Regions from separate parts of the Paenibacillus sp. FSL M8-0228 genome, predicted to be linked through region 3. Evidence: predicted binding sites of a transcription regulator. Region 3 holds the regulator's gene; each other region holds the start of a gene.
What was found. The regulator Rex, encoded in region 3, represses fermentation and respiration genes when NADH is low (regulators of the CRP and FNR family bind a similar motif). The targets are predictions, from matches to a motif close to TTGTGAAATATTTCACAA.
Positions count from the first base shown of each region.

Region 1: a site for Rex is predicted at 5,391-5,408, ahead of pflB (formate C-acetyltransferase). Genes of this name have one in related genera too.
Region 2: a site for Rex is predicted at 3,427-3,444, ahead of nirB (nitrite reductase large subunit NirB). Genes of this name have one in related genera too.

Region 1 covers NZ_JBBOXA010000001.1:3,522,280-3,533,251, reverse strand. Annotated here, with positions in the region: gene MKY98_RS15730 (hypothetical protein) at 2-301, opposite strand; gene MKY98_RS15725 (DODA-type extradiol aromatic ring-opening family dioxygenase) at 620-1,387, shown strand; gene MKY98_RS15720 (Crp/Fnr family transcriptional regulator) at 1,526-2,242, opposite strand; gene adhE (bifunctional acetaldehyde-CoA/alcohol dehydrogenase) at 2,501-5,113, shown strand; gene pflB (formate C-acetyltransferase) at 5,442-7,703, shown strand; gene pflA (pyruvate formate-lyase-activating protein) at 7,755-8,513, shown strand; gene MKY98_RS15700 (copper amine oxidase N-terminal domain-containing protein) at 8,733-10,955, shown strand.
Region 2 covers NZ_JBBOXA010000001.1:745,535-756,506, reverse strand. Annotated here, with positions in the region: gene MKY98_RS03435 (exosporium glycoprotein BclB-related protein) at 1-453, shown strand, start outside; gene nirD (nitrite reductase small subunit NirD) at 522-851, opposite strand; gene nirB (nitrite reductase large subunit NirB) at 891-3,320, opposite strand; gene MKY98_RS03420 (spore germination protein) at 3,727-5,406, shown strand; gene MKY98_RS03415 (GerAB/ArcD/ProY family transporter) at 5,431-6,534, shown strand; gene MKY98_RS03410 (Ger(x)C family spore germination protein) at 6,527-7,726, shown strand; gene MKY98_RS03405 (serine hydrolase domain-containing protein) at 7,764-9,806, opposite strand; gene MKY98_RS03400 (ATP-binding protein) at 9,930-10,972, opposite strand, start outside.
Region 3 covers NZ_JBBOXA010000001.1:3,365,215-3,376,186, forward strand. Annotated here, with positions in the region: gene MKY98_RS14870 (AAA family ATPase) at 1-876, opposite strand, end outside; gene MKY98_RS14875 (hypothetical protein) at 869-1,402, opposite strand; gene MKY98_RS14880 (cell wall elongation regulator TseB-like domain-containing protein) at 1,849-2,373, opposite strand; gene MKY98_RS14885 (amidohydrolase) at 2,411-3,712, opposite strand; gene MKY98_RS14890 (redox-sensing transcriptional repressor Rex) at 3,699-4,352, opposite strand; gene dinG (ATP-dependent DNA helicase DinG) at 4,396-7,263, opposite strand; gene MKY98_RS14900 (tetratricopeptide repeat protein) at 7,421-8,053, opposite strand; gene panD (aspartate 1-decarboxylase) at 8,136-8,519, opposite strand; gene panC (pantoate--beta-alanine ligase) at 8,512-9,450, opposite strand; gene panB (3-methyl-2-oxobutanoate hydroxymethyltransferase) at 9,447-10,355, opposite strand; gene MKY98_RS14920 (biotin--[acetyl-CoA-carboxylase] ligase) at 10,702-10,972, opposite strand, start outside.

The DNA.
Region 1 (10,972 bases), 160 kb from region 3:
CTTAATAGCCTTTGACGCGCCCTGCAACTGAGAATAATGCTGCTGTTGCACGGCGAGGCACACGGGTTTGAATATCCAGCGCGGCCGAACGGAATGTACCCAGACAGGAATGACAAAGTCTCCCTGCATAAATAGGGGAACGGCAGGACTCACAAGGATAATCAAGCTGACTGTATGTGGAGGGAAATTTGCCTGCTCTTACCCAATCTGTGAGCAATTCTATAGGTGTACCAGTTACGTCACTGAGCTGGCGAGTATGAGTAGAAGGATGCTTCCATAGATAGTTAGAACAGCGGTCCAAGAATATATTTTCTTCCTGAATACAAGTACTACAGAGGTTTCTAAGGTTTTGACGAAAAACGGAACCGCATTTTGGGCAATTAGAAGTATGTATCTCCATGGAAACCAGTCCTTTGTATCGAAATAAAGTGAAATTTTAAAATTTATTAGTTACATATTACTATGACATTATACCTATATCAATCTTTATTTATAGAATCTTTGACCTTTAAGTGTATGTTAAAATCTGTGTTGACATGACTCTGTTACTTATGTATCATTACTTACATAAAGTTACTTGATGAATAAAATAAATTGTTGATGATAAGGGGATCTTTATATGATGCCATCTTTATTTTTGGCCCATGGCTCACCGATGCTTGCTATTGAACAGACGGACTATACTTCATTTTTAGAGCAACTGGGGAAAAGTATTCGTCCTAAAGCAATAGTTATCTTTACTGCTCATTGGGAAACACAAACGTTGACGATCAGTTCGATGGATGACGTGTACGATACCATTTATGATTTTGGCGGTTTTCCACCGGAACTGTACACAGTGAAATATCCAGCACATGGTTCTGTGGAACTGGCCAATAAGCTGAAAAAATTATATGAACAAAAGGGCATTGACGTAGAAACTGATCGGGTGAGGGGTTTGGATCATGGATCTTGGACATTGTTGCATCGTATGTATCCTGAGGCAGACATTCCGGTAGTTCAGATCTCTGTAAATCCATATCTCTCGCCCAAAGCACAATATGCTATTGGTGAAGTGCTGCGAGGACTGGGAGAACAGGATATTCTGGTCATTGGTAGTGGCGTGACTGTTCATAATCTGCGTATCGTCAAATGGGGGGAAACGAAAACAGAACCTTGGGCTATAGATTTTGATGATTGGATTATTGAAAAAGTACAAAGTAGAGATATAGAGGCTTTGGATCACTATGAAAGCGAAGCACCGTATGCTCGCCAGGCCGTACCCAGAGCAGAACACTTTGTACCGTTGTTTATTGCAATGGGGAGTGGCAATCCTGCAAACAAAGCCAAGGTTATCCATAGAAGCTATGAGATGGGGAATTTAAGTTATCTATGTTTACAGTTTTAAAGAGTGTTGCCAGAAGAAGGACTGTCATTAAAATGCTTCGCTACTGCTCCTGTATAAGTAGGGGAGTGGAAATAAATTAGGGAGTGTTATAAGCTATAGTGGCTTATAACACTCCCTTTTACATAAAAAAACGATTTATTATATCCGGCAAATCTCACGAGGGCATAGTTCACAATGACATACACCTTGCAGCATTTCCAAATCTTTGACAACAATCATACCATTATCATATTCAACTGCATTTTTCTTACGTAGATCACTAAGCATCCGGTTTACGCTTTCCCGGGTCGCACCGATCATATTTGATAAGTCAGTATGAGTAATTTTTTTATGAATCAGGATATGTTCGCCGTGAGGCTCACCATAGGTATTGCATAGACGAATGAGCGTTGAACATAAAGCGCCTGGCTTGCCGTACATCATCAAATCGCGGAACTTAGTCTGAGTAATGCGGTGATGTGAACCCATCCATTTCATAAAGTCAATCGCAAAATCACAATGCTGGCAAATAAGCAGTTCCAAATCTGTATGATCGATTACGCCAATATCACTGTCTTCCAGAACCTCAGCAGAAAAGGAATGCTTAGTACCGAAAAATGGATCGGCTTGACCAACAAGATCGCCGCTTTGATACATATATAGAATAAGTTCCTTGCCCTCATCCGTTGTTTTGGTTACTTTCACGCGTCCGCGCTTAATATAAAACAGCTTATCCGCTGTATCTCCTTCCCAGAACAGATGCGAGCTTTCTGGCATAACTCGATCTTTCATCATTACTTGCAATCGGTTGAAGCTGGCCTCCGAGAAGCAACAGGTGTTGCCGCGGGCTTCCATTACATTTGTAGGGTTTCTCATCGTCCATTTCCCCTTTGTATCCTATGTTTTTTATCTGCAACTTGATCAATTCAAATTCATTATATACTTGTGCAATGAGTTTTTGGGGCAAGAAGAGGGGGTAAAAGTGGCAGAATTCCAAACTTTGTGATTTAATTCACTTCATAAAATAAAATTTTAAATAGATTGTGAAAAAAATCACAATATATCTTGAAAAGCTGTGTTACGATCAGTGCGTGAACAAGAGATAGTACACGAGATAACAGGAGGATGAGGGAAATGGCTGTTAAAAACGAGGTTATTCAAAAAGAGCAAAGCGCAGAGCAGTATATTCAAACGCTGATTGACCGGGGGAACCGGGCACAGCAAGCTTTCATGAGTATGAATCAGGAACAGATTGACGAAATCGTACAAGCTATGGCACTCGCAGGGATGGATAAACACATGTACCTGGCGAAGTTGGCTGTTGAAGAAACAGGACGCGGTGTGTACGAGGACAAAATCACCAAAAACATGTTTGCAACAGAATATATCTATCATAGTATCAAAAATGAAAAAACCGTCGGTGTCATTGAAGACAATGATTTTGACAGTTTTCAAAAGATAGCAGAGCCAGTCGGTATTATCATGGGGATCACTCCAGTGACAAACCCGACTTCGACTACGATGTTCAAAGCGCTGATTGCCATTAAAACACGTAACCCAATCATTTTCGGTTTCCATCCATCTGCTCAATCGTGTAGTGCGGAAGCAGCCCGCGTCTTGCTCGAAGCAGCTGTTAAACATGGTGCTCCGGCCGATTGTATTCAATGGATTGAAGCACCTTCGATGGATAAGACCAATGTATTGATGAACCACCCTGATGTGGCGCTAATTTTGGCAACTGGTGGATCAGGCATGGTTAAGGCAGCTTATAGCTGCGGTAAACCAGCACTTGGTGTAGGTCCTGGTAACGTGCCTTGCTTTATTGAAAAAACAGCAGATATCAAACAGGCCGTGAACGATCTTATCCTCTCGAAATCTTTTGATAACGGTATGATTTGTGCTTCGGAGCAAGCGGTTATTATCGAAGAGCCAATCTTCGAACAAGTGAAAAAATTGATGATCGCTAACGGTTGCTATTTTGTAAATAAAGAAGAAGCAGCTAAGCTCACTCAAGGAGCTATGAATGTCGAGAAATGTGCAGTGAACCCAGCTATTGTCGGGCAGTCTGCTGTGAAAATTGCTGAAATGAGTGGTATTACAGTACCAACAGGAACTAAAATTTTGGTCGCTGAGATTGAAGGGGTAGGAACAAAATTCCCATTGTCTGCGGAAAAATTGAGTCCTGTATTGGCTTGCTATAAAGTAAAAAATGCGGAACAAGGTATTCAACGCGCTGCTGAAGTCGTGGAATTCGGGGGCATGGGTCACTCGTCCGCTATTCATTCGAACGATGAGGATGTTATCGCTCGGTTTGCAAACCGTTTGCAAACAGGACGTATCATTGTAAATGCACCTTCCACACATGGTGCGATTGGCGACATTTACAACACCAATCTTCCTTCGTTGACACTTGGTTGCGGTTCGTACGGTCGTAACTCGACTTCGTCGAACGTATCGGCAGTCAATCTGATTAATGTGAAAAGGGTGGCGAAACGGACGGTGAATATGCAATGGTTCAAAGTACCTTCCAAAATCTATTTTGAAAAAAATTCGACACAGTATCTTGCTAAAATGCCTGATATCACACGTGTAGCTATTATCACAGACCCTATGATGGTACAACTGGGATATGTAGATCGTGTTATTCATTATCTGCATCAGCGCCAAACACCAGTAGCTATCGAAGTGTTCTCTGAAGTAGAGCCAGATCCATCGACAGTTACGGTAGAACGTGGTACTGAAATGATGAGACGTTTCCAACCGGATTGCATCATCGCACTGGGCGGCGGTTCGCCAATGGATGCCGCTAAAGGCATGTGGATGTTCTATGAATATCCAGATACTGATTTCAATAACTTAAAACAAAAATTCATGGATATCCGTAAACGGATTTACAAGTACCCACGTCTGGGCCAAAAAGCACAATTTGTAGCTATCCCTACAACATCGGGTACAGGTTCCGAAGTTACATCGTTCGCAGTAATTACGGACAAAAACCTGGGCGACACGAAGTACCCACTGGCTGACTATGAGTTGACTCCTGATGTGGCAATTATTGACCCAGTGTTTGTATATTCGCTGCCTAAAACAGCTGTAGCGGACACAGGTATGGACGTTCTGACACATGCTATCGAGGCTTACGTGTCCGTAATGGCTAATGACTACACAGATGGTCTGGCAATTAAAGCCATTCAATTGGTATTCCAATACCTAGAACAATCGGCTCTGACCGGTGATAAGCTGGCTCGTGAAAAAATGCATAATGCTTCCACACTTGCTGGTATGGCGTTTGCTAATGCATTCTTGGGCATTAACCACAGTCTTGCACATAAATGGGGTGGACAATACCATACAGCGCATGGCCGCACGAATGCCATTTTGATGCCGCACGTTATTCGTTATAATGCGAAAAAACCGACAAAATTTGCTTCGTTCCCTAAATATTCGCACTTTGTTGCGGATGAGCGTTATGCAGAAATCGCGCGCATACTGGGACTGCCTGCACGCACCACCGAAGAAGGGGTTAACAGCTTGATCGAAGCGATCCGTAAAATGAACAAAACACTCGGTATCGAGGAATCGTTCCAACAAATCGGTTTCGATGCGAAAGATTTCGAATCACGTGTAGATTATCTGGCTGACCGCGCATTTGAAGATCAATGTACAACTGCGAATCCTAAGTTGCCACTGGTTACTGAGTTGGCTGATGTCTATCGCAATGCCTTCTACGGACGTTTTGACCAATAATATAATAGGTAAGAAGAGGCTTGTGAAAAAGCATTTTCTCGTTCAATACCGATGCAGGCTCTCTATATAGAGGGCCTGTTGGTTTGGGAAGGGAGGTGAAAGGCAAGGCTAAGGATATAGGCGCGAAGCTAGGGAAAATAAAGTGACAAAAATCACTCATATTGTGATTTTTGTCACATACTACACTCTATCATTATTCTACAATAAGGGTGTAAGAAAGGTCCCGACACTGAGCGTAAGGCATCGGTGAACAGGCCGGGCTCAAGAAATAGCTTTATCGTGAAAAAAATCACAAGTCCGGAAGACCAAACAATTTGGAGGGATTTACATGTCGGTGATTGAGAGAGAATTACAAGAGCAACAATCTGGCTGGAGAGGTTTTAAAAAAGGCAAATGGACTAAAGAAGTCAACGTCAACGATTTTATTGAAACCAATATCTTACCTTATGTTGGCAATGAAGAATTTTTGGTTGGTCCTACGGCCAACACAACTGCATTGTGGGATATTGTATCCGATCTTACCAAAAAAGAGTTGGCAAACGGCGGCGTGCTTGATGTAGACGTGAATACGCCATCCACTATTATTTCACATAAACCGGGTTATCTAGACCGGGATAAAGAGCAAATTGTCGGTGTACAAACAGATGCTCCATTCAAACGTTCTTTACAGCCGTTTGGCGGAATTCGAATGATGATCGACGCTTGCAAAGCCTATGGTTTTGAAGTGCCAGAAAGTATCATTGATATCTTCACTCATATTCGTAAAACTCACAACCAAGGTGTATTTGACGCTTATACAGATGAAATGAGAGCAGCTCGTAAAGCTGGTATCATTACTGGTCTGCCTGATGCATACGGCCGTGGTCGTATTATCGGTGACTATCGTCGTGTAGCTTTATACGGTGCAGACTTCTTGATCCAAGATAAAAAGCTGCAACTGAAAAGCCTTGAAGTTGATTCCATGGAAGAAGACGTAATTCGTCTGCGTGAGGAAATTTCCGAGCAAATTCGTGCTTTGAATGAACTGAAACAAATGGCTGCTGAGCACGGTTTTGATATTTCAAAACCTGCTAACAATGCGAAAGAAGCTTTCCAATGGGTATATTTTGGATATCTTGCAGCAATCAAAGAACAAAATGGTGCAGCAATGTCCTTAGGACGTGTATCTTCCTTCCTTGATATTTACTCTCAACGTGATATGGAAGAGGGTACAATGACAGAAGAACAAGCTCAAGAACTGGTCGATCATTTTGTTATGAAATTGCGTATTGTTAAGTTCTTGCGCACACCTGACTATAATGAACTGTTCAGTGGAGATCCAACTTGGGTTACTGAGTCCATTGGTGGTATGTCCGTAACTGGAGAAACTCGGGTAACTAAAAACAGCTTCCGTTTCCTGCACACCCTCTACAATCTGGGACCTGCACCGGAACCGAACCTGACTGTACTGTGGTCGGAAAAATTGCCTGAAGGCTTCAAAAAATATTGTGCGAAAGTTTCTATTGAAACTAGCTCCATTCAGTACGAGAATGACGATCTGATGCGTCCGATTTATGGAGACGACTATGGTATTGCTTGTTGTGTATCGGCAATGAAAATCGGTAAACAAATGCAATTCTTTGGTGCTCGTGCTAACTTGGCTAAAGCTCTGCTGTATGCAATTAACGGTGGTAAAGATGAAAAATCTGGCGTCCAAGTAGGGCCTGAATTCCCAGCCATTACAGGTGAAGTTCTGGATTATGAAGAAGTGTTGAGTCGCTTCAAACCTATGATGGAATGGTTGGCAAAACTGTATATGAACACTTTGAATGTTATTCACTACATGCATGATAAATATAGCTACGAACGCATTGAAATGGCGTTGCATGATCGTGATATTCTCCGCACCATGGCTTGTGGTATTGCGGGTCTGTCAGTTGCTACCGACTCCTTGAGTGCCATTAAATTTGCAAAAGTTAAACCAATCCGTAACGAAAAAGGGATTGCTGTGGACTTTGAAATTGAAGGCGAATACCCTTGCTACGGTAACAACGATGACCGTGTAGATAACATCGCTGTGGAACTGGTCGAGAGCTTCATGAGCATGATTCGCAAGCATAAAGCTTATCGTAATGCGCTTCCTACTCAATCTGTACTGACTATTACTTCTAACGTGGTGTATGGTAAGAAAACAGGTACAACACCGGATGGACGTAAAGCAGGCGAACCGTTTGCACCAGGGGCAAACCCAATGCACGGCCGTGATAAAAAAGGTGCTTTGGCATCTCTGAGTTCCGTAGCCAAATTGCCTTATGAACACAGTCTGGATGGTATCTCGAACACCTTCTCTATCGTGCCTAAAGCACTGGGTAAAGAAGAAGAAACACGCAAAACAAACCTCGTTTCGATGATGGATGGTTATTTTGGAAGCCACGCACATCATCTGAATGTCAATGTGTTTGCTCGCGAACAACTGTTGGATGCAATGGAACACCCAGAAAACTATCCACAGCTGACGATCCGTGTTTCCGGTTATGCCGTTAACTTTATCAAGCTGACTCGTGAACAACAATTGGATGTTATTAACCGTACTTTCCACGGTACAATGTAAATAAGTATTACAATGACGCACGCATAGCGGATGCGGGAAGGATGATGCAACATGTTGAAAGGACACATACACTCATTGGAAACCTTCGGGACCGTCGATGGTCCCGGCATCCGCTTCGTGCTCTTTATGCAAGGATGCTTGTTGAAATGTCAGTATTGCCATAATCCGGACACTTGGGCCTTGAATGAAGGCAATCCAATGACCCTAGAGGAAGTATTGGCTGAAATTGAACCGTATTTAGCCTATTACCGTTCTTCGGGAGGCGGATTGACCGTATCCGGTGGAGAACCGACATTGCAAGCTCATTTTGTAGCAGAGCTGTTCAAAGAAGTGAAACGTCGCTGGAATTTGCACACGACACTGGACAGTAATGGCTTTAATGATGCGGGCCGTATCCATGATCTGCTGGACGTAACAGACTTGGTGTTACTTGATATTAAGCATATTGACAACGACAAGCATATTAAGCTTACAGGCAAGTCCAACGACCGTATGCTAAGCACAGCTCGCTGGTTGTCTGAGCAAGGGCGTAAAATGTGGATTAGACACGTATTTGTACCGGGTATTCATGATGACGAGCAAGATTTATTGAATTTGGGACGGTTTATCGGAACGTTGAACGGAGTCGAGAAATTCGAAATTTTACCTTACCATCAAATGGGTGTTTACAAGTGGGAAATGCTCGGTAAGGAGTATCCGTTGGAGGGAGTTCCATCTCCTACAGACGAAGAAGTTCAACGTGCTTACCGACTCATTGAAGAGGGTCGTCTGGAGACTGCAGGAAAGAATGCTGTCTGTCGTCCATCATAATGTAAATGGTGCAAAAGCTATTTCTTAGTAATGAAGCCGCCGCCACATCAGGTCAGATGGGTGGCGGTTTTTTGTTGTTGAATTTTTTGCAGTCACAGGAGAAAGTTCCCTTTTTTTCATGATAAGCAAAATTTCCAGAAACTTTTTAACAACTGACGCGTCTAATAGTATGACTTTTTACGGGAATGATAATAATTTGGTGATAGAAGGAGACAGACAATGAATTTCAAGAAATGGACCATGCTCACCGCTTTGGCGGTAGCTCAGGTGGCCGCAGTAGCCCCTGTAGGAGCAGAAGCAGCATCAACAACCGTTCAATCCACCGATTCGGTTAGCGCACAGCAGGCTCAGACCAATGTTGCTGATTCCAGCGTTCAGAATAGTATCGGAGCTCAAGAGGGAACAGGCACACAAAACAACACGGTAACACCAGATAACACAGGCGTAACCAATGATCCATTGACTGGCCTACCTACGGATACAACCAACGGATCGAACGTATCCAATGATGTATACGGTGGAGACGGAACGATCACCAATCCTGGTGGAGCTCCAACAAACATGGGTGCTAATCAACTGATTTTGTATTTAAACAGCGCGAAAATGGAACAAAACGGACAGGTGTATACGGCAACTCAGCCGATGACTGTTAAGGACGGAGTTTCCTATGTAGCTATCCGTTCACTTGTCAGCCGTGTCGGATTGCAGTTTAGTTATGACACTGCCACCAAAGAAACCGTAATCACACAAGGAACAAATGTCATGCGCTTCAAAACAGACAGCAAGGTTTATACGGTTAACGGTGAAGCCAGACAAATGAAGGGACCGGCTTTTCAGCAAAAGAACGTATTTATGGTGCCGTTGACCTCGATTACACAGGCCTTAAATATTCCTTATACTGTGAATAATACGACTAAACAAGTTATCATGGATTTGAATCAGAAGCCTAAAGCTTCCTTCACGGTTCAGCAAAAAGATATCTATGCGGGCGAAACCCAAGTTACGTATTTGACGAAGGAATCTTCTCCTACAGGTCTACCGATTGTGAACCAACGTTGGGAAGGTAAGCAGGACGTATTTCAGGAGCCGGGTACATATGTAGTTACCTATTCTGTTCTTGACTCTGCTGGAAACTGGAGTGATCCTTACTCAGTTACAATTACAGTAAGACCGCCGAACCAACCGCCAGTCGCTCTGTTTACTACAGATAAAAAAGAGTACAAGATGGGTGAAAAGATCACCATTACGGACCTGAGTACGGATGATGAGAATGCTATTACTAAGCGTGATTGGGAGAACAAGAAACTTGCCTTCTTCCAACCAGGTGATGTAACGATTACGTTAACCGTGACTGATAAGCACGGCGCAACAGGTACCAAAAGTGAAACGATTAAAATTACGAATGAACTGCTGTACAACGAAGATGATTTCAATAAAATCTTCACACCATATGGTGATAAATATACAGTAGACGGCAGTCAGGTGCCTACCATGGCTACCATTCCTTTGACAAGTACATCTTCACCGCGTCTTTTGATCCGTGCTAACAGCCCGGAACGTGTATTTCAGGACGGAATTGTGTATCAGGAAACCGGATCAGGAAGCACGCGCATACTCGTCCATCATGTGAATGAAACGGGTCGAGATGTGAAAATGTACGTGATTGCAACCAACAACAATATTACTCCTGCCAACATGAATGTCGAAAATTCCGGTTTTGCCGGACCATCTGAATTTGCAACGGCTGCGGGTAAAGTCTCGATTCAACGATATTTTCAATCCATGCAGGATGGAAGCAAGCGTTCTAGCACAGTTCTAAATCCTGGCGAAAGCCGCGTTATTTTACAGGATCTGAACGCACAAAAAATCAAGCAAAAACAAGTCATTTCTCTGTTATCCGATTTATATACGGATCAACCTATTCAATACACGGTTATTGTGTTAGATGCAAATACAGATCCGTTGACCGTGTTGCCTACTTTGGCAAAACTGCCTAAGGACGGTATTCATAACCGTGGAACGTACGCTAATTCGGATATCTCACTCAATTATACCGAAGAGGTTGGTAAAACAGCTCAACGTATCGTTCTTGGCGATAATAAGGTAGACCCGAACCTGATTGGTACGGATGGTCTGGACGGCTCTTCTGCTTCCAATGCCGGTAATTTTGGTGTTGTATATAAAGTTAAATTGGATCATGTAGCGCCGTATTCACTGATTACGTTCAACCCGCGTGGAGGCGAATATTCCGGCTATGCGATGGTAAACAATCAGGTTGTGGGTATCCCGACAAACGGCTCGGTATGGGCTCCAAATGAGATGAGTGTGCTGTATCGCACAGGGCATATCGAGGAAAGTGTAGAGATGTATTTCACTGCTGCTGCAGGAAGTAACTTGCCGGTTTCCGTAGTAGTTATGCCTTTACCAGCTATTAAAAATTAATATGAATTAACCGGTAC
Region 2 (10,972 bases), 2.6 Mb from region 3:
GGAACCACAAGTTTGATCGGCTTCGGAAGCTCAGCTACAGGTATTGGCCTCGTAGGCGATACCATTGACCTCACAGGTACGCTTGTAGGACCGCTTATTAACTTTGCTTTTTCCGTACCACGGGATGGCGTAATTACCTCTATTGCTGGTTACTTCAGTACAACAGCTGCTCTGACCCTCTTAGCATCATCCGTTAGCATTACTGCCCAGTTGTTTAGTTCCCCAACACCTAATAATTCCTTCACAGCGATTCCCGGAGCTACCGTTATATTGACTCCCCCACTGACTGACATTGTTGCTTTGGGAACGATCTCTAGTGGTATTACTACCGAATTGGCTATACCCGTAACCGCGCAGACCCGTCTACTTATGGTCTTCTCAGCAACGGCTACAGGAGCCTCCCTCCTCAACACCGTGGTGGGTTATGCGAGTGCAGGCATTACCATTACCTGATCCAAGCCGAAAAGGGCCCAACAGGATTGTCCTGTTGAGCCCTTTTTATTTGTATTCCATCAGATGAACTAAACCGTTTCGAGCGATATTTTTACTTCTTCTCCCTCTTCACAAACAGCGAACGTTTTAACTTGTCCGTGATCAGGCTCTTGAACGATGCCTGTCTGCAGGTCAATTTTCCAGTCATATAAAGGATCATAGATATAATGACCAGATACTATCGCCTCTGTAAGAGGACCTCTTTTGGGATGAGGATTGATATTTTCAACGGCATAAAGCTCATTCTCCGAAGTGCGAAAAACAGCAATTTCGACACCTTTGATGTGGATGGTACGTCCTATTCTGATCGGAAAATCCTTACTGTGACCGACGACAAGCCATTCGGCATTTTTGATCATTTGCTTGATTGCTCCCTTCCTCAGGCATTTTAGATACAATTACACAATAGACGGGGTGACAACCTCGAATAAATTCTTGCGTGAATCCTCATCATTGATGATCTTTTTCCAAGGGTCTTCGACCTGTTGCAGTGCAAATTCGATACGTTCTACTAAAGCTTGGCGATTAGCTGTATCATGAACGACTACTTTCTGAATCTCTTCCAGACCGATCCGTTCCACCCACTCCGAAGTACGTTCCAGGTATTGCCCTGTTTCCCGGTAGAATTGCATTACGCTGCCTACAATATCAATCAGCTCGGCGTCGGTTTTCACTTTACAGAGTGAATCAGCCAACCGTGCTTTAATACCGCCATTACCACCGATAAAGATCTCCCAGCCTCCATCATTACCTACGATTCCGATATCTTTGGTACATGATTCCGCACAGTTGCGTGGACATCCATTAACCGCTAATTTGAATTTTGCCGGGAAGTCCAGTCGTTCGAATTTCCGTTCCAACACTTCTCCCATTCCCATCGAGTCCTGTGTGCCAAACCGGCAAAATTGCGATCCAACACAGGTTTTAACCGTACGAAGTGACTTCGCGTAGGCATACCCCGACGGCATATCGAGTTCTTCCCATACTTTAGGCAGATCCTCTTTACGGACACCGATCAAATCAAGCCGCTGTCCTCCTGTTACTTTAACGACCTTAACGTTGTATTTAAGAGAAACATCTGCTATCTTCTTCAAATCTTCTGGGGTCGTTACACCGCCGTACATTCTAGGAACAACTGTAAACGTTCCATCCTTTTGAATGTTTGCGTGCAATCGCTCATTTACAAAACGGGAATCTCCCTCATTTTCATAGGTATCCGGGTTAATCATTCCCAGATAGTAATTCAGCGCTGGCCGGCATTTGGAGCAACCTTCATCATTATGCCAACCCAGTACATTCATCACTTCACGCGTAGTTGTCAGCCCTTTGGTTTTGATCGCTTCCACAATCTCGTCTCGGCTCAATGTTGTGCAGCTACATATTCCTTGCTTGGCTGACGTCTTGAAGCTGTCTCCAAGAACATATTGTAGAATCTGCTCCACGACCGGCTTACATCCTCCACAAGAACGAGTTGCTCCGGTACATGCCTTAATTTCATCGACTGTAGTCAATCCATTGTCATTAATTGCATCAACAATGGCCTTTTTAGTTACACCGTTACAGCCACACACAATTTCATCATCGGCCATCGTTTCAGCGGATGATGTTTTCGACCCGTGATTGCTGCATCCAGTACCCATGAGCTGTCCATATATTTCATCTGTCATCAATGTTTGCTGACGTACATATTTTTGCAGGCTAGCAGATTCACTCACATCGCCAAACAGTACAGTTCCAACAATCTTATTTTCACGAAGCAGCACTTTTTTGTAGGTCCGCTTCCACTCATCTTTTGCTACAATCACCGTATGTTCAGGCTGGGTTATGAATTCGCCAGCTGAGAAAACATCCACCCCTGAAATTTTGAGCTTGGTGGAAACCACCGATCCCATATAACCTTCAGTTTCCGCGCCTGCCAAATGTTTGGCAATGACACTTCCCTGCTCAAACAGCGGAGCTACCAGACCATAACAGATTCCGCGGTGTTCAACACATTCCCCTACAGCATATACATCCGGCACAGAGGTTCTCATCAAATCATCGACTACAATACCACGGTTCGTTTCCATACCACTTTGCACAGCTACCTGAATATTAGGCTTGATCCCAACCGCCATAACGACCAAATCCGCTTCCAGCTCGCTTCCGTCAGAAAACCGCAGTCCTTGTACCCGATCTTGACCGTACACCTCCGAAGTTTGCATTTGCATAGCAAACTTGATTCCCTGGCGTTCTAGTTCTGCTTTTAGCATCGCAGAGGCTTCCCGGTCTAGCTGACGTTCCATCAAATCTTCCATTAAATGAACGACCGTAACATCCATCCCCAGATTGACCAGGCCTTTAGCTGCCTCCAGCCCCAACAGACCTCCACCAATGACAGCGGCCTTTTTATAGGTCTTTGCCGCTTCCAGCATTGCCGAGCAATCGGCGATATCTCGGAAACCAATAACTCCCGGTAATTCTTTACCCGGAATAGGCAGAATAAACGATTGTGAACCAGTAGCCACCAAAGCCACATCGTAATCAATTTCCAGTCCGTCTTCGGTGAGAATCTTCTTGTTCTCACCGTCGATACTTTTAACCATTTTTCCTGTATATAAAGTAATCCCTTGATCCGCATACCATTGCAAATCGTTCAGTATGATATCATCTATTTTTTTACTACCTTCCAACACATAAGAGAGCATGATCCTGTTATAATTCGGATGCGGCTCACTTCCCAGGACTGTAATTTCATATTTATCTGTTAATTTTAAAATTTGTTCGACCGTATTGATACCAGCCATCCCGTTCCCTATAACCACAAGCTTCTTTTTACTGTTTATCATATACCGGTTCCTCCATTCATTCGACGCTACTTCCTATCCGACGACATCTCTACGTTTCTAATGAATATTGTTTATGCTTCTATTTTAATACAGCAGATAGAGCTATATGTGATTATAATCACAATGTGGTTCGCATTAAGAATGTTTAGGGATTTCCCTATTCCGTTTCAAGGGGTTTTGCACCATTCCCTACGCTGACTCTCAGTGCTAGATAGCCCTAAAACAAAAACAGAAGTGTTTGGTGTGAGATCTGCCGTAATGATTAGATTTAAAAATAGTGTAGTTGATGATCATTTGCTCTGGTCATCGAACGAATCTTTCCAGTTCATGTGTAAATACAACCTTTATAAGGAATACTTTAGGGACAACTTGTATCTTAGAATTGAATCGTTTGGAGGTGGTCATCTTGTGGTCTAAAATAATTTCTTATATTCCGAGCTGGAGTATACTCTTTCAAGCAGGCCTCGCGTTGATTATTCCTTTAGGGATTTATTATATAAACACCTCGATTTATTCGTTTGTCGGTAGTAAGGGAGCGAAATCCAAACATTCTTCCGGTCGGCCGCTCTCCGATGAAAATAACGAAGGGCACCTTGATCAACAGAATAAACCAAACTCTAAAATTACAGGGAATTACGATTCCGATTTAAATTCGATCCGAGAGTCTATAGGCGGAAATAGTGATGTGCATTTTCGTGAGTTTATGTTGAAAAAATTTCATGCTCGGTCCGTATTAGTCTTCATAGAAGGCATGCAGGATGAAAAGCTTATGAGCAATCAGGTATTGGAGGTCTTGATGTTTGAGGGCCAGCAGGACCAACAGGAACAGCCGGAAAGTATAAGTAGCTCTTTTATAAAAGATAGCTTGATGCCACTTACGCAAATTAGTGAAGTTACCAGTATGGAGGAACTGCACGAGTTCATCCTTTTAGGTCATACTGCCTTATTAATTGAAGGAATGAAGGAAGCACTACTGGTAGGCTCGCCTAATGGCGCCATTCGCTCCGTCAATGAACCAACCTCTGAAGCACTACTTCGGGGTCCCAGAATCGGTTTTACGGAAGTATTAAGTGAAAATACTTCGATGCTTCGACGCCAGGGCTTAAATAAAAGTCTGGAAATGAAGAAATTTCAAGTGGGAAGCCGAATCAAAAAGGATCTGGTTGTCGCGTACATCAAGGATATTGTGAATCCGGATCTTCTTGAAGAAGTAAACCGCAGAATATCAAAAATAGATATGGATTTTTTGGCTGAATCCGGTTATGTGGAGCAACTCATTGAAGACAATTACTTAAGTCCGTTCCAGCAGGTTCACAACACAGAGCGACCCGACCGTGTCATTAATGCATTACTGGAAGGAAGAATAGCCATTCTTCTGGACGGGACTCCCTTTGCACTTATTGTCCCGGTGACCTTCAGTATGCTGCTTCAATCTCCCGAGGATTATTATGAACGCTGGATTCCAGGTTCACTTTTACGTTTGCTGAGATTTTTTGGAGCTTTCATAGCGCTGATGGGCCCTGCTTTGTATATCTCTTTTATTTCATTTCATCCCGGTTTGATTCCGACCAAGCTGGTCATTAGCATCATTCAGACCCGTCAAGGCGTCCCTTTTCCTTCCGTCATTGAAGTCATGATTCTGGAAATTTCGATCGAAATCCTGCGGGAAGCCGGCATCCGATTGCCCAAACCCATTGGTCCTGCAATGGGCATTGTGGGAGGCTTGGTCATCGGCGACGCTGCTGTAAATGCGGGCATCGTCAGCCCCTTCCTGGTGATTGTGGTTGCGGTAACTGCCATTTCTTCATTTTCGATACCGACATACAGTGCGGGCATTACCTTGCGCCTACTGCGTTTCGTCGGCATGCTCTTTGCAGCAATCCTGGGGATGCTCGGAACCATATTGTTCTTTCTGTTGATTTGTATCCATCTGACGAAATTGAAAAGCTTCGGCGTCCCATATGTGACTCCCTTTTCCCCGATGCGTCTAAGCGACTTGAAAGATATGTACATCCGAGCTCCTATATCTCTAATGAAACGAAGACCTGTTATGATGAAAACGCAGCAAAAAAGGCGTAGACCATGATGCCAAGACGAAGGAGGAGCTACTGTGTTTAGACGCTCTGATGACAAGATCACAACGAAGCAGGCGGCTGTATTCCTGACCAATACCGTATTGGGCGCAGGGATTTTGACACTGCCGAGGGGTGTAACTGAACAAGTACAGACTCCTGATGCATGGCTTTCTGTCCTCATCGGTGGAGGTATTGTCATATTCGTCGTCTGGGTCATGGTGAAATTAAGTCAACAGTTTCCCGGAAACACCATATACCAATACTCCAGAAGAATTGTAGGCACTGTTCCGGGAGGAATCTTAAGCGTGCTATTGATTATATACTTTATAATCATTGCCGGCTTTGAAATACGTGTGTTAGCTGAAGTGACCATGTTTTTTCTACTCGAAGGCACACCTATCTGGGCAATTGTGATTCCATTTATCTGGGTAGGGAGTTATTTGGTTTTTGGAGGCATTAATTCTATCGCGCGACTGTACCAGATTGTACTTCCGATCAGTCTCTTCTTTCTGCTTTTCTGTTTTCTCTTTAGCTTAAGGATTTTTGAAATTGATCATCTTCGTCCCGTATTGAGTGAAGGGGTTTTACCCGTCATCAAGGGACTGAAATCAACTATCCTTGTTTTCAGTGGATGTGAAGTCGTCATGACACTGGTCGCTTTTATGCAACACCCCGAGAAAGCATTTAAGGCCATGGTAGTGGGGATCAGTATCCCTTTAATTTTGTACTTTTTGACCGTAGTTATGGTCATCGGCGGGCTATCGGTAGATTCCACTGTGACAAGTACTTGGCCTACCATTAATTTGATGCGCAGTTTTGAAATCCCCGGATTTCTTTTTGAACGTCTAGAGTTTCCACTGCTAGTGATCTGGATGATGCAAATGTTTTGTAATTCCTGCAGTTTTTTCTTCAATGCATCCTTAGGTGTTTCACAGGTGTTTGGTTTTAAATATCGTTATGCGGTTTTCGGTTTAATCCCGCTAATCTTTATCTCCACAATGACTCCTGTTCGTATGATGGAAGTGTTTAGCCTGGGCGATGCGATCGGATATATGGGAATCCTATTATTTATTTTGATTCCGGTATTTCTCTCCATTGTGTTCATGATCAGGAAGAAGGGAATGAAGCAAAATGTGTAGACGACCTATCCTATCTGTACTGCTTGCCTTTATTCTTCTGGTGACTCAAGTCGGTTGTTGGAGCAGCAAAGAAGTAGAGGAACTTAGCATATATACAGGACTTTCTCTGGATAAGGGGGAGCTCACTCCATTGGAACAGGATCTGGAGAAGAAAGGTAGCCGTTACTTCAAGAAAAATAAAATTACGGCCAGCGTACAAATCGTCCCCAAAAAATCATCTGGAAGCCCAAACCAACAAGGCGGAGGAGGGGGACAAGAGCCAAACTATAACAACATAACTGGCACAGGAGATTCTTTGCTTGAAATCTTCCGGCAGCTCTCTCTCCGTTTGGATCGCCCCGTTATTGGCCACCATCTAAAGGTCATGGTGGTTGCCACCGATTTGGCGAAAGAACAGACGATGCAGCAATTGATGGATTTTGCGCTTCGTGATAATGATATTCGCCCGAGTTGCTTGGTCTTCTTAAGCAAGGGACGAGCAGCTAGTACTTTAGTTACCAAATATAAGGAAGAAGTCCCATCCATTCATATTCTGTATATGCTTCGTAACCATTTCAGAACCAGCAAGGTAATGAGGGGGGTCAATTTGTCTGAATTGGATGGGATGATGCATTCCAAAAAAAGCTATATATTGCAAAACATCACTGAATCCGATGGGGAATTGGAATTTTCAGGTGCTGGTATTATTAAAGGAGATACCGGTCACTGGATAGGCAGTTTGGACCAACAAGACGTGGAGAGTATTGGCTGGATTACAGGTGATGTTAAGGGCGGAGCTGTAAAAACATATGACAAGCGGAATGAAGCTATAACTTACGAAATCAAATCGGTAAAAAGCAAAATAACAACTAAAGTAACCGAAGGCAACGATATCTCGTTTCACGTAAAAATTGAATCCAAAGGACGTTTAATCGAAAACTGGGATGATAAAGCGGACCCGACTGAGACACAAAACATGAAGGAGGCTGAGAAAGAGTTTGAAAAACAAGTGACTCGCAGGATTAAGTCTCTTATGCACAAATTACAGTCAGAATATAAAGTCGATGTTGCCGGTTTTGGTGACCATTTGCATATTGAGAAACCGCAGGTGTGGAAAAAGGTAAAGGATGATTGGGATTACAAATTCAGCAAAACACCCGTAACCTTTGATATAAAATTATCCATTACGGATTTAGGTTCATCTGCTGAATGAAATAGTCGCTCCTGAATTTACAGAAGCGACTACACACTTAATTCAAATTGATTTTAAATACATCCCCTGCATTGCCACCCAAAACGATCAAGCCACCTTTGGGCAGTACAACCGAATTGTTATTGCTAGCAGTTGAAAATTGTACAACCGCTCCGTTTTCATCATAGACAGCGAACCCTCCGCTTGTTGGAAAATCAACGGTCATCGTTTTATTGGCTGAGTTTTTATCTATTTTATACCATGTGGCTTGGCCATTAGATGGTATGGTATACACTGATTTTCCTCCCAAGATAGGTTTAACAGCATCTTCACTGATATAGGATTGTCCATCTATGGTTAAATACTCCGAACCATCCTTGGTATAAAAATTCAGATCAAATGCATCTCTTCCACTCATAACAGGAATCTCAACGGCATTTACTGCTTTATTCTCATCCACAATTTTAGTTCCACTTGCGTATCCATTATGATCAACGGATAGTTTTTTCGTTATAAATGAGGGAGCCAGATAAAATATGGAAGATATCTTTTCATCCAAAGCATAATAATTTTTCCCGTTTCTGTTTTCCCATGCCTTTTTAACTGTGGGATTTACAGGATTGGCATCTAGCTTTTGATACTCATAAGTCACCATAACCATTTGACTTAATCCCGGAAAGTCTAAATATAGGTTAGCCTTAATATACGTTTTCCCGTTTTTTTGTTGGTCAAAGCTTACAACTACACTTCCATCACTGCTTTTGAATTGTCCATTGCCTATATACACATATTTTTGCGCCGGGACGAATCCATCCAAGAAAGCAGGCAAATCAAACTCACCGTTTTTAATCTCTACATTGATGGTTGTACCCACAGAACCGTATAATCCCGAATAAGAAAGTAACTCAGATGGCATTTCCACCTTTACAGGAGGCTCAAATGTTTTCTCCGGTAGGATGTCTTTAATGATGCCCTTATCTTTTAAAACTTCCAATAAAATGTTAGAGGCAAAAATACTATCTAAGATGGAAGACCCTCCAGATGAAAGTACAGCCATAGAAATATGATGCTCTGGTATGGTGATCAAAGTAGAGTGATACAAAACAGTATCCCCACCCTTGGATAACGCTGTTATTCCGTAATCACTAAACGGTGCCAACTGAACCGCATCCCAACCAAGTCCATAATTAAAGCTGTTTGTCTCTTCAGGTACCCATATTCCTTTTCGATATTCATGACTTTGCATGGACTTCGCCGATTGGGCAGATAGAATATCGGGTCTGTTCCCCGTTAACACTTCTGAAAACATAGCCACCTCTTCTGCGGTGGAGTATAAGCCCCCTGTCCCGATGACATTGGCATTTTCAACCGGTAAGGCCCCCTCAATCGCAGGAAAATAAGTTTTGGACAGCTTTTGTCTATCAAATTGATCGAGAGGTGTTTTGGTAGATTTCAAACCTAAAGGGGTACTCATATGCTTTGCCAGGAAATCGGTGTAACTTAGACCGCTCACCCGCTCAACTAATATTTCAAGCAATTGAAATCCATCATTGGTATATACGGAATATTCGCCAGGGTTTGATTTTAAAGTTTCTGATTGCAACCTTAGCAAGAGCTCATCATGATTTTCTGTATCATTGTTATTAAATAACATACTATTTTTATAGTGAGCACCATAAAGACCTGACGAATGATTTAACAGCATACGCGGTGTAATTTGTTTGTATCTTTCATCAGACATTTTAAAGTCCTTAATGTATGTTGTTAATGGCTGATCAATATCTACCTTATGGGCATCCACCAGCATCATCGTTGCAGCAGATACATACATTTTGCTTGTAGAGCCTATACCGAACATCGTATCTTTGGTGATCGGCTCGTTGGTTGCTTTATTCTTTACACCCACGCTATCCGATAATACGATGTTTCCATGATCCATAATGGCATACTGCACACCGCTAACACCGTATTTGGATACCAGCTCCGAGGCCAGACTGCGAGCCTTTTCCTTGATAGGTTCATCAGTGCCTTGAGCAAAAGTATTCGTCATCGGCAGTACAAAAAGCATAGCAGAAACGAACACAGCTATTATTTTCTTCATTCCATATTTCCTCCTCTTATAGCTTCACCAGATTTTATTACTGACCTGATCATACAATGAACGAGGATTCTATATAAAAAAACACCCTTAAACGAAAAAAACAATCCCTAAACAACATGATGTCTAAGGAATGTCCTTATAAAATGGCAATAAAACCATATTATTGAATACTTTATTTTTCGTTTCAATGGTCATATTCCCACCATATTTGTCACATATTCTAGATATATTGGTTAAGCCAATGCCATGAACATCTGGGTTTGATTTTTGACTATGCAAATGAGCCACTTCATTCTCCACATGATTAAGGATGTGAATGAAAAGCGCGGACTCATTGGAATGTATTTTAATAAGAATGTACCTGTCATCCGCAATCTTGACCTTTTTAGATGCTTCTATGGCATTATCCAGCATATTCCCTAGGACTACACATAAATCATAACGTTCAATATTTACTTTCTGTGAATATAAGTTAAGTTGGGTATCTATCTTTATGCCATTGGCTTGCCCAATATTAAGACTATTCGTGACAAGAGCATCTATAACCAGATTACCGGTATTAACCCTTTGATATGCTCCTTCGATCTTATTTAAGGTAACCTTAATATGTTCACTCGCCTCTGCCAATTCATTTCTCTTGATACATTCTTCAATATACAAAAACTGTTGGTGTGTATCATGAATGATTCTTTTTATATTTTTGAAGCTGTGAACCGTTTTTTCGTAGTTAGCATCTTGGTAGTCCATCTGATGTTGTAATTGAGCATTTTCATGCATTAATTGAAATTTTTCAATGACATTATCAAAAATATATATGATAAAAACATTTAAGGAAATAAAGCCAATAATAGAACCAAAATAATACATATTCTTTTCACTATAAACAGATAAAACATTGACCTGGTATAAACTTATGATGGGAACGATTAAAAATAAAATATAGTAACGATGTTGCAAAGGGAAGGTTCTGCGTTTGGCAAATAGCCGTATAATCTGAATGACAGCAAACATGATAATGCAGCTGAGTAGCATAACCTTTGAGAATATTAAGTGATCTTGTCCACTCAAATAGATAAAGTTGCCAATTTTAACGGAGCCTACAACATATAAAATATAAAGAGATATAAAATTAACGCTGGTTATCAATACAGCATAAAGAATAGAAA
Region 3 (10,972 bases):
CGCTTCATTCATTACGCTCTCCAGCTGTGCGCCAGAAAACCCATAAGATTCCTCAGCAATTTTATCCAGATTCGCATCTTCCTGAATCGGTTTGTTTTTGGCATGAATTTTAAGAATATGAAGACGGCCCTTCTTATCAGGCAAATCCACTTGAATATGACGGTCAAAACGCCCTGGGCGCGTTAAGGCGCTGTCCAGCATTTCTTTACGGTTTGTTGCCGCAATGATCAAAATCCGCGGTGTATCTACCGAGTAAATACCATCCATTTCTGTCAGCAACTGATTCAAAGTCTGATCATATTCTCGTTGCTGTCCACCCTCACGTTTACCACCAATTACGTCGATTTCGTCAATAAAAATAATTGCATTTTCCTTCTTTTCCTTGGCTGCACGAGTACGTGCCTCCCGGAACAACTCACGCACACGACCTGCTCCAACACCAACGTACATTTCAACAAATTCACTACCTGAGGCTGCAACAAAAACAGAATTAGTATAGTGTGCCGCTGCCTTAGCCATCAGTGTTTTTCCTGTTCCCGGAGGACCTGTGAGCAAAACGCCTTTTAATGGACGGATACCAAACTTGGAGATTTCATCATGTCGATTCAAAAAATCCAAGGCCTCACGCAGCTCCTGCTTAGCGCTTTCTTGCCCACCGATTTCCTCAAAAGTCAGCTTGTCCGGGCCATTTTTTTTACGTTTACGTTCTTGCCCAGCACCTACGGCCAAGCCTCCACGAGCATGCATGAGCATTAACAAGCCGCTGAACATCACACCAGCAACTAGAAGAGGGATAATATTTACCCCAATAAAAACGAGAAATATAATGGTTACCGGCACAATGCCGATTAATATTTCCTTGATCCATCTAGGCATTAGGCCATACCCCCATCTGCTGAGATTGACGTGGCAAAACGATAAACTTGGTCGCTTTCCCTTCGCTGAGTCGGATATAGACATTGTTCGAATCCATGTCGGTATCAGCTTTGATACCCGTCTTTTTCTTTTTCATATGCTCAACTGTAGATGAAATTTGAGTATACTTTCTATTTTCCATCGCTTCGGCTACAGGAAACATAGCCTCAGACCACCATTGATTCAGTGCTGTATTGGAACGGTCTGCAATATCGAGCTTAATGGTGCGGCTGCCAATGATGGATTGTCCTTTTTGCTTAACTACATCGACCAATCCGGCCACATCCGCCTGCGGTTTGAGATCTAGTTTCAATACAACCTGATCCTGTTTAATATCTATTTGAGCGCTTGTCACGCCTGGATATTGAGAAACCAGTTTTTCCAGAGGACTTTGCATTGTAACCTGACGGTAAATGAACCATCCCCCAAATAGCAGCAAAGCTGCCAAAACTGCCGCCACAACGATAGGAACTGCACGCAATTTCAAACAACATCCTCCTCTCAAAATGTAAAACTCAGAAGAAACGGGACGAATGTCAACAAACAACCAAATTGCATGATCTTACAGTGATCAGCAATTCTTTTTTCTATCATTTTTGTCTATCACTTATAAAATATAGTATATCATAACGTATATCTAAAATCGAAGGCAATGTGTGGAGGAGTTGTGATGAGGCAAAATCTTTGGTTATGGTAGAGGTGGGACGCTGCGTGTAGGATTTGATCTTACGATCGCTGTTGCCCGCCATAAAGATGAATTTGCCTTAGGAGAGAAGTTGGGTAGGTAAAGATGCTTCGCTGGCATTCAGCTCATCTTTACGGCATAGCAAGACTAAAAGACGTAAATACGAATTTCATCGCATTTACGTCTTTTTCTTGAGCTTTTAATCATTTACTAGTCATTCATTCCACATCTGCTGATCCTCAACCAGCTCAGTTATTGGGCAAAGTATACTTTACCCCCGTCGCTCCCCCATCTGAAAAACGGTAAAAGGCATAGTAATGATGGCTTCCATCATCGTAAAACAGCTGCCACACATATTCGCCATTGAACACACTCGGCTGGAGGCTTACAATTTTTACACCTGGAAGCTGCTGCTGAATTAGCGACGTCATTTTTTGCTCGTCGACTCCGTTCTTCAGCAGCTCGGTATGAACACCGCTATTATCTGCGGCAGGTACGTTAGGTTGTCCCTCCACTTTTTGAAAAGGAACCCATACCATTATATTTTCATTCTGTGCATTTTTCCCTTGAACCACCCAATATACCTGATCCCACACAGACTTCCATGTTTGAGTCGTGCTAACCAGACCACCTGATTGCTTGGCCTTAATGATAGCGGCATTTTTCTCAGCCACCTGGTCTTGAGTAACATAGGAATAATACCAGAAAATGCTGACCAGGATCAGTATCACGGCCAAAATGGCGACCGCTATCCATTTTTTCTTATTTTTCAAACCCGTGCTTCCTCTCTAAGGGGATGTGACACCTGAATTAGCGCGACAGCAGCCCTTCAAAGGCGGCTTGTGCCTCATGTTTGATACGTTCCTCGTCCATAGTCAGGCATTCGCCGTTTTTCACAACCTGACGACCGTCTACCCACACATGAGCCACGTCCTTGGCGCTTGCAGAGTATACCGCATGGGAAATAAGATCTGTACGCGGCAAGAAATGTGCCTGATTCAGATCCAACGCGATAAAGTCAGCCTTGTTGCCTGCTGCCAACGCTCCTACTTCTTTTAAACCAATCGACTTTGCACCGTATTCTGTTGCCAGACGCAGCGCTTCACTTGCAGGAACTGCCGTAGGGTCACCGGATACACCCTTGTGAATAAGTGCTGCCAGACGCATTTCCTCGAACATATCCAGGTTATTATTGCTGGCAGGACCATCCGTTCCGAGAGAAACCGTAACCCCTGCACGCAGCAATTCAGGCACTCTTGCCACACCACTTGCCAGCTTCAAGTTGCTGCCAGGATTGTGGGAAACCGCTACACCACGTTCTGCCAGTAAAGCTATTTCTTCGTCGTTCAAATGAACGCCATGGGCAACAAGCGAAGGACGGGAGAAAAAGCCAAGCTTATCCAAGTGTGCAACCGGACGCAAACCGTAGTCGCGTACGTTTTGCTCTACTTCGGCGATCGTCTCAGACATGTGCGTATGCAGTGGCAAGTCCAGATCATGCGCAGCTTGTACGAATTTTTCAATAAACGCAGGTGGACATGTATATGGCGCATGCGGTGACATCATCGTTGTAATACGGCCGTCTGCTTTACCGTGCCAGTTACGCGCAAAAGTCACGGCCTCTGCCAGCTTGATTCGCTGTTCTTCCTCCGAACATAGTCCAATTGCTCCACGCATCAGACTTGCACGAATACCTGACTCTTCAGCCACACGAGCCACCTCATCCATATGATCGTACATATCGAGGAAGGTTGTTGTTCCACCTTTCAGCATTTCCAGCACAGACAAGGACGTACCCCAGTACACGTCTGTAGATGTAAACTTGGCTTCCATAGGCCACATTTTTTCCTGAAGCCATACTTGAAGTGCCAAATCATCTCCATGCCCACGCAGTAGAGACATCGCCGCATGACCATGAGTATTGATCAGACCAGGTAAAAACAATAGCCCTTTACCATCGATCGCTTCCGTCTCTTCCTCACCCGCAGGCAAGGTTTCGCCAATATAAGTAATACGACTATCCTCCACAATCATAAAACCATGGACTACCCCTGCTTCTGGTCCATTTACGGCAAAAGATCCGTTTTTAATCATCCATTTATTCACTGTCATATTGTGCTTCTTCCTTTCCGTCCTCCAAATAATAAGCGAGGCTAAGCAAATCAGTTGTAAAGTCTGTGGCATGAATCCGAATGTTGGCTGGTGCCTTGAGAGTAGTCGGTGCAAAGTTCAGGATCGCTCCAATTCCGCTATCAATAAGCCTATCAGCCACGTGCTGTGCTTCAAAATCAGGTACGGTAATAATCCCGATTCGAATGTTTTTTTCTTTCACAGTCGCTTCCAGTTCATCCATCGGTTGCACGACCAATGTATTGATCTTGGTTCCTACCTTATCCGGAAACGCATCAAATACCGCCACAATCTTCATATTGTCTTTTAAATAAGCGTTATAATTCGAAAGGGCTTGCCCCAGATTACCCGCTCCGACCAATACTACATTAATTTGTTGGTCGATTTTCAGGATATGGCGTATTTTCTCAATGAGATAAGAAACATCATAACCGATACCCTTCCGACCAAAATCTCCAAAATAAGCAAGATCTTTACGGATTTGGGCCGGGTTCAAATCTAGCCTCTGTCCCAGCTCTTGAGAAGAGACCGTAGCCACCTCCCGTTTGTGCAGTGCATTCAGATAACGTAAATATACGGGTAACCTCCGTACGACAGCCTCTGAAATTTTATCTGATTTCATACTTGCTCCCCCTAATTGTAACGAACATACTTATGTCCGTCCGTTATGCCTCTGTCTCCGGGGCGGATTGGAGCCATTCGGCGATGCGGGGCACCATTTGCTCCGATGGCATATGCTCCATTTTTGGTCCCGGTAACGAGTACAAAAAGTGCTTTCCGTAATAGGATTCAATCACACGCGTATCATAAACGATAACGACCCCGTGGTCGTTCGCTGTACGTACCAACCGACCAAATCCCTGTTTGAAGCGAATGACCGCTTGAGGTACAGACAGCTTCATAAATGGATTCTTCTTCTGCTGCTGGAGCAGTTCGCTTTTTGCCTCCAGCAGCGGGTGATTCGGCGGTTGAAACGGCAAGCGAACAATGGCTAGACAAGTCAGAGCCTTCCCCGGAATATCGACGCCTTCCCAGAAACTGCTGGTCCCCAGCAATACAGAAGCTTTCGCTTCCTGAAACCGGCGGGTTAGCTTGCTGCGACTTCCACTGTCCACACCTTGTCCCAGCACAGTAATTTCGCTGGATGCTAAGGCCTCATTGAGCGGCTCATACACTTGCCGGAGCATCCGATAGGACGTAAACAGAACGAGCATTCTCCCACGTGTCGCCTGAGCAGTCGCTCCTAGAGAGCTAACGAGCATATCTACAAAATGCGCATCTCCTACACTGCCCTTCACACTTGGAAAATCCCGTGGAATAACCAGCAACACCTGATCCCTGTAATTAAAGGGTGACGGGAGCTGCGAAGTCATCAGCCGCTCTTGATCTGCGGCCTCCTGTAAGCCGAGCTGATCGATCATGTACTGAAACGACTTATCTACCGACAAGGTAGCAGAAGTCAGAATAATGCTTCTTTTTTTGTCAAAAAACATTTCTTTCAACTGGCGGCTCACATCGACGGGTACCGCATAAAATTGCAATGATTTACTACGGAATTGCCCGCTCGCCTCGAGCCAGTATACGGTTGTTTCATCATCGAGTCGGATAAAAAAGCGCAAATTTTCTCGAATCCCCGCCAAATCCTTGAGCAGACCCGTGATATCTGTAATAAGGCTATCCGCCGCATAATCGTCATGTTCTTCCTTGACGTCCAGCATCAGCTTGTCGCCCTTGCGCAAAATTTCGCTCATCGTTACATATAGCTGATTTTCCAAAGCTCCCGCCTGATCCCACTTTGCAGGCTTGGCCGAAGGTTTGAGACGGGAAGAAAACTGTCCTGTTTCACCCGGTGTCGCATCACTTCGCTCCGGCAACATGCCAAACAGCTTGTCGCTTAGCAGGTCCCAAGTTTCCTTCACCTCTAACACGAGCGGATACAGCTGGTCGATAGTTGAGGCCCAATCTGCCGACTTCTCGTGCCCCGATTTCGCCAACTGTTGACGAAGTGAAGGCAGTTGTCCATTCTTGCTGTCTTTGAACAGTCGCGTCAGTGTATGCACGAGTGTGAAATATTTCATATGCATACCTAGGTGTTTACCAGCTACTTCCTCCAGGTGATGGGCTTCATCTATCACCAGATGTTCATAGCTCGGCAACAACTGATGACTGGCTTTGACGTCTGTGAACAACTTAGAGTGATTCGTAATAACAACATCCGCTATTCCTGCTTCATGGCGTGCACGATGATAATAACATTTGCGGAACCATGGGCAGGAACGACCAAGACAGGACTCTGAATCACTCGCCACCGTTTCCCAGAAATCCCCTCCACGGTTGCTCAGATTCAGTTCTTCATCATCACCGGTTTCTGTTAGCGTCAACCAGACGATCATCTGAGCCGCTGTAATTAAATCTTCCTTCGGTGTAGCGAAGTCTCTTCTGTTTATTTTATGTTCAAACTTACGCAGACACAAATAATGTCCCCGACCCTTGAAAATAGCAGCCCGGAACGGAAACGGAATCACCTTGGTTAGCATCGGAATGTCGCGCTCGCGTAATTGCTCCTGCAGGTTGATCGTATGTGTACTCACCATAACGCGCTGTCCCTTTTTCACACTGTGATACAGCGATGGGAGCAAATAACCCAGAGACTTCCCTGTTCCTGTACCTGCTTCAATCAGCAGATGCTTGTCTTCACTCAGTGCCTGATTCACACCCTCAATCATCTGTATCTGCGCCTCGCGCTCCTCATATTGACTCAAGGATGAACGCAAATTGTCCCGCACATCATCCATGTACTCCTCAAAGGTAACACCTGACAGTGGATTCGGGTCATCTTCTCTACGCGGAGCAGCTAGCTCCGTCCAATCTTCCACTTTTAGCGCAAGCTGACGAAAAAACTGATATCCCTCCAAATCCTGAATAGGATCAAGCTCTTTCTCTTCACGCACCCCATCAAGAAACCATCCAAGGTCACTGTCTTCCTCTGCAAACAAATCACTAAGCCGCTGTATCGTTATCAGAGGTAATGCTTGAAGCTCACCCAGACACTTTAAAAATACCTCGGCCGTAGCCAATGCGTCGCTGTCTGCTTGGTGAGGGCGATCATGTGCCAGCCCGAACTCAGAAGACACAAAACCCAACTGATACGAAGATAGTGATGGAAACATAATTTTCAGAAAATCCATTGTATCCAAGACTCTTCCGCTAAATGGCAAGTATCCGCACCGATCCAGAGCGTTTTGCAAAAAATTAAAATCAAACGCCACATTATGACCGACCAGTACAACATCGTCCAGCATAGGCACAAGCTCCATCATCATTTCTTCAAGTGCAGGTGCATCCTTCACGTCATCGTCTGTAATTCCGGTCAATCCAGTGATAAAAGGTGGAATAGATCTGCCAGGGTTCACATAAGAGCCGTAAACACGGGAAATGCTGTTATCATGATCTATAATTGCAAGTCCGACTTGAATGATGTCATCCGCGGACTGGGTGCCTGTCGTTTCAAAATCCAATACCGCAAATTTCATTCGGGCTTAATCCTTTCTTATGACACTTACAAAAATAATAACTCCGTATATTAGCATAGCAGAAGATCGCGTGTTTGGAAATTAAGACAGCCAAAAAAGACGATGCATACGCCGCCTCAGGAGGTGGGCATGCATCGTCTTACTCGGTGTCTGACAACTACATCCAGGTCATTATGGAGCTGTCGTATCGAAGCTTTTCGGTACCGGACAAACAGGCTTCCATATTGTGCAGCGGCTCGGGTAACGCAGGATCTAACTGATGTGCGAGAGCAAAACATTTTTGCGCCTCCTCTACGTCAGCCTGCTTTGCCAACAGACAGCCTAGCGCATTATAGATGACCGCTTTTAGTCCTGCCTGCTCAGTCAGGTCCAGCACCTTCTGAAAATGGTATACAGCTTCTGCTGGATCATCTAGTTGAAAATAGGCCATTCCCATATACATGCGACTCTGCCAACTGTTCGGAAAATGCTGTAGTACCTGCTCAAATTGTTGGATCGCCTCAGAGTACATAAGTAATCGATAATACCCTTGCCCCCGACTAAAAGCCGGCAGCTCTTTTTCAGGCAGCTCCGTGTCAGACATATCGGTCTCCGCGGAAAAGCCGGCCGCACGCAGGCACACCATTTTTTCCTCAAAGGCCAGCCACTCATCCATAATTCCGTCACTCATTCTCCGCAGCAGACTCCAGTGCTGTAGCAGCTCCTGCCTGCGGGAGCCCTGGGCTGATGGGTAATGCTTCACGATATCATCTAACATGCTGTTCATTTCTGCGAATACATGCTGGAACATGTGCATCCCGCCCTTATGAAAGATGGATTAATACACTCACATTTTTCGCTTAAAAGACGGGTTTCATCCGCACTCCCATTCATTACATGATCGTCGCATGTACTTCTTTGTTCATCGTTTGGGCTGGTTTATTATGTTCATCAACAAATACCACTGTTGGTTTGTATGTTTTGGCCTCTTCATTTGACATGGAAGCATAGGAAATAATAATGACTGTATCACCAGGCTGCACCAAACGAGCTGCCGCACCGTTGAGACAGATCACACCGCTCCCACGCGGTCCGGGGATAACATAGGTTTCCAGTCGAGCTCCATTGTTATTGTTTACAATTTGAACCTTTTCATTCTCCAACAGATCCGATGTCTCCATGAGATCTTCATCTATAGTGATACTCCCCACATAGTTCAGGTTAGCTTCCGTAACCGTAGCGCGGTGAATTTTGGATTTCATCATAGTTCTAAACATGGGAAAGCACCTCCGCCTTCTGTATTCTTATATTGTCAATCAGTCGGGTACTGCCAAATTTCACAGCTAGCGCTACGATGATGTCTTCCTGAACATCACATAGCCGCTGCTCGGGAAGAAGGGGCTCCAGACCGGGAAAAGTTAAAATTTCAATGTAATCAATGTCTGCTAAAGGAGAGGAAGTAATGGTGGACTCCACCATTTGATGTAACTGACGAATCGTAATTGTGTTTGTTACAATATCTTCGCTCACTTCTTGCACCTTACGCAGTGACTGGGACAGCACCAATGCCTGCTCGCGCTGTTCTGCACTTAAATACACGTTACGGGAGCTGAGGGCCAAACCATCCGCCTCTCTGACGATGGGACAAGGTACGATAGTCACGTTCATATTGAGATCAGTCACCATCTGCTGGAGCACAGCAACCTGCTGTGCGTCCTTCATCCCAAAAAAGGCCAAATCAGGACCTATCATGTTAAAAAGCTTGGCTACCACCGTAGTCACACCATCAAAATGGCCGGGACGGGAAGCACCGCACAAGCGATCTGTCAAAGCGGATACACGAATTTTGGTTTGGGTTGGTTGTGGATACATTTCTGCTACAGTTGGCAAAAATACAATATCCACGCCCTCACGCCGTGCTACCTCCAAATCACGAGCTTCATCGCGGGGATAGCTTTCCAGATCTTCATTCGGTCCAAATTGGATCGGATTTACGAAAATGCTAAGCACCACCGTATCTGCCATTTCACGCGCCTTGTGCATCAAGCTCGCATGTCCTTCATGCAGGTATCCCATCGTTGGTACAAAGCCGACTTTATGTTGCAGTAAAGAGGCAGAATCGTGTACCGTTTTTGCTCCATTGGCTCCAAGTTGCCGACGTTCGGCAATAACCTTGCGTAGTTGAGCCACTTCTCTTACGATGATCATGACTGAGATTCCACCTTTTCCTTAGCTTGTTTCTGCGCTTGTCCTTTTGCCTGTCCGTACAAGGACTCCAGGGACTCCACAACACGGTCATCCGCGCTGAATACATGCTCTGCGGCCGGGAATGCCCGCCCTTTCACATCACTCACATACTGCTCAATGCTGCTACGGATCAAGCCGCCTACATCGGCATAGGTTTTAACAAAGCGTTTGCTGAAATAAGGAGATGCGTACTGAATCAGATCGTGATAAACAAGTACTTGACCGTCACATCCACGTCCTGCACCGATTCCAATGGTTGGAATGGAAAGTTCTTTAGAAATCGCCGTTGCCACTTCCTCAGTCACCAATTCCAAGACAATACCAAAGGCACCCGCCTGCTCTAATGCCTTGGCATCTGCCATCAACCGGCGTGCGTCTGCTTCGTCCTTACCTTGAATGCGATAGCCACCAATTTGATTAACTGATTGCGGAGTAAGCCCGATATGTCCCAGCACAGGTACACCTGCCTGAACAGTCGCTTTTACGACATCGGTAATTTCAGCTCCGCCCTCCAATTTAACAGCATGCGCATGTCCTTCTTGCATCAGACGGCGGATGCCTTGAAGACTTTCGGATATGCTGCCGTGATATGTCATAAAAGGCATGTCCGCTACGATAAATGTATTCTCAGCGCCTCTTGCAACTGTCCGGGAATGGTACACCATATCATCCAAGGTCACAGGGATGGTCGAATCGTAACCAAGAACTACGTTACCCAGCGAGTCCCCCACGAGAATGATGTCAATTCCCGCCTCCTCGGCTATCTTAGCCGATGGATAATCATAGGCGGTCAGCATACTGAGCGGAATGCCCTCCTGCTTCATTTTTTTCATTTTTACAATATTCAGCGCTTGTTTTCCTGCCATCGCGAATGGCTCCCTTCCATCTTTTTTTGGCACAAAAAATAACCTTTTATGAACGCCTGTACATCTGCGTCATCAAAAGGTCCGAACAGCCAAAAAAGACACTCATTTTGAGATCGTCCCTTCTGTCTCGGTCCTGTTCGGCTCAGAGCAGAATCCAACGTAACCTTCAAATGAAGTTATGATGGTCTTACAAACTTGCTAAAGTAGAGCAATGTGCCCTTGGAGTGCAGCTCGGACCGTCCGATGCCGCCTCCTGCACAGTATAACAAAAAACATCAGCTTTTTCACGTGAAGTTTCACACAGGAAACAGAAAGATTGTGGTCGTATACTCAGCTAGGGTCGCTTCTACAATTGTATATCCCCTGAAATAACCTGAATCCGCTCACCCTGGTTCGTTTCTATCACTAGTGCCCCTGAAGGGTCCAAGCCCACCGCTGTACCATCTACCGCTATCCCTTGTCCCGTATGTGCCCGAACGCTGCGGTTCATCGTCACGGATAACGCCTCCCACAGCATGGCTATGGGCTGGAACCCCTGCTCGGCATACAACTTACTTAGCAGCTCCATTTCTTCCAGAACTGCAGCAATCAGTGCAGTACGGTCAATTTCAAGCCCT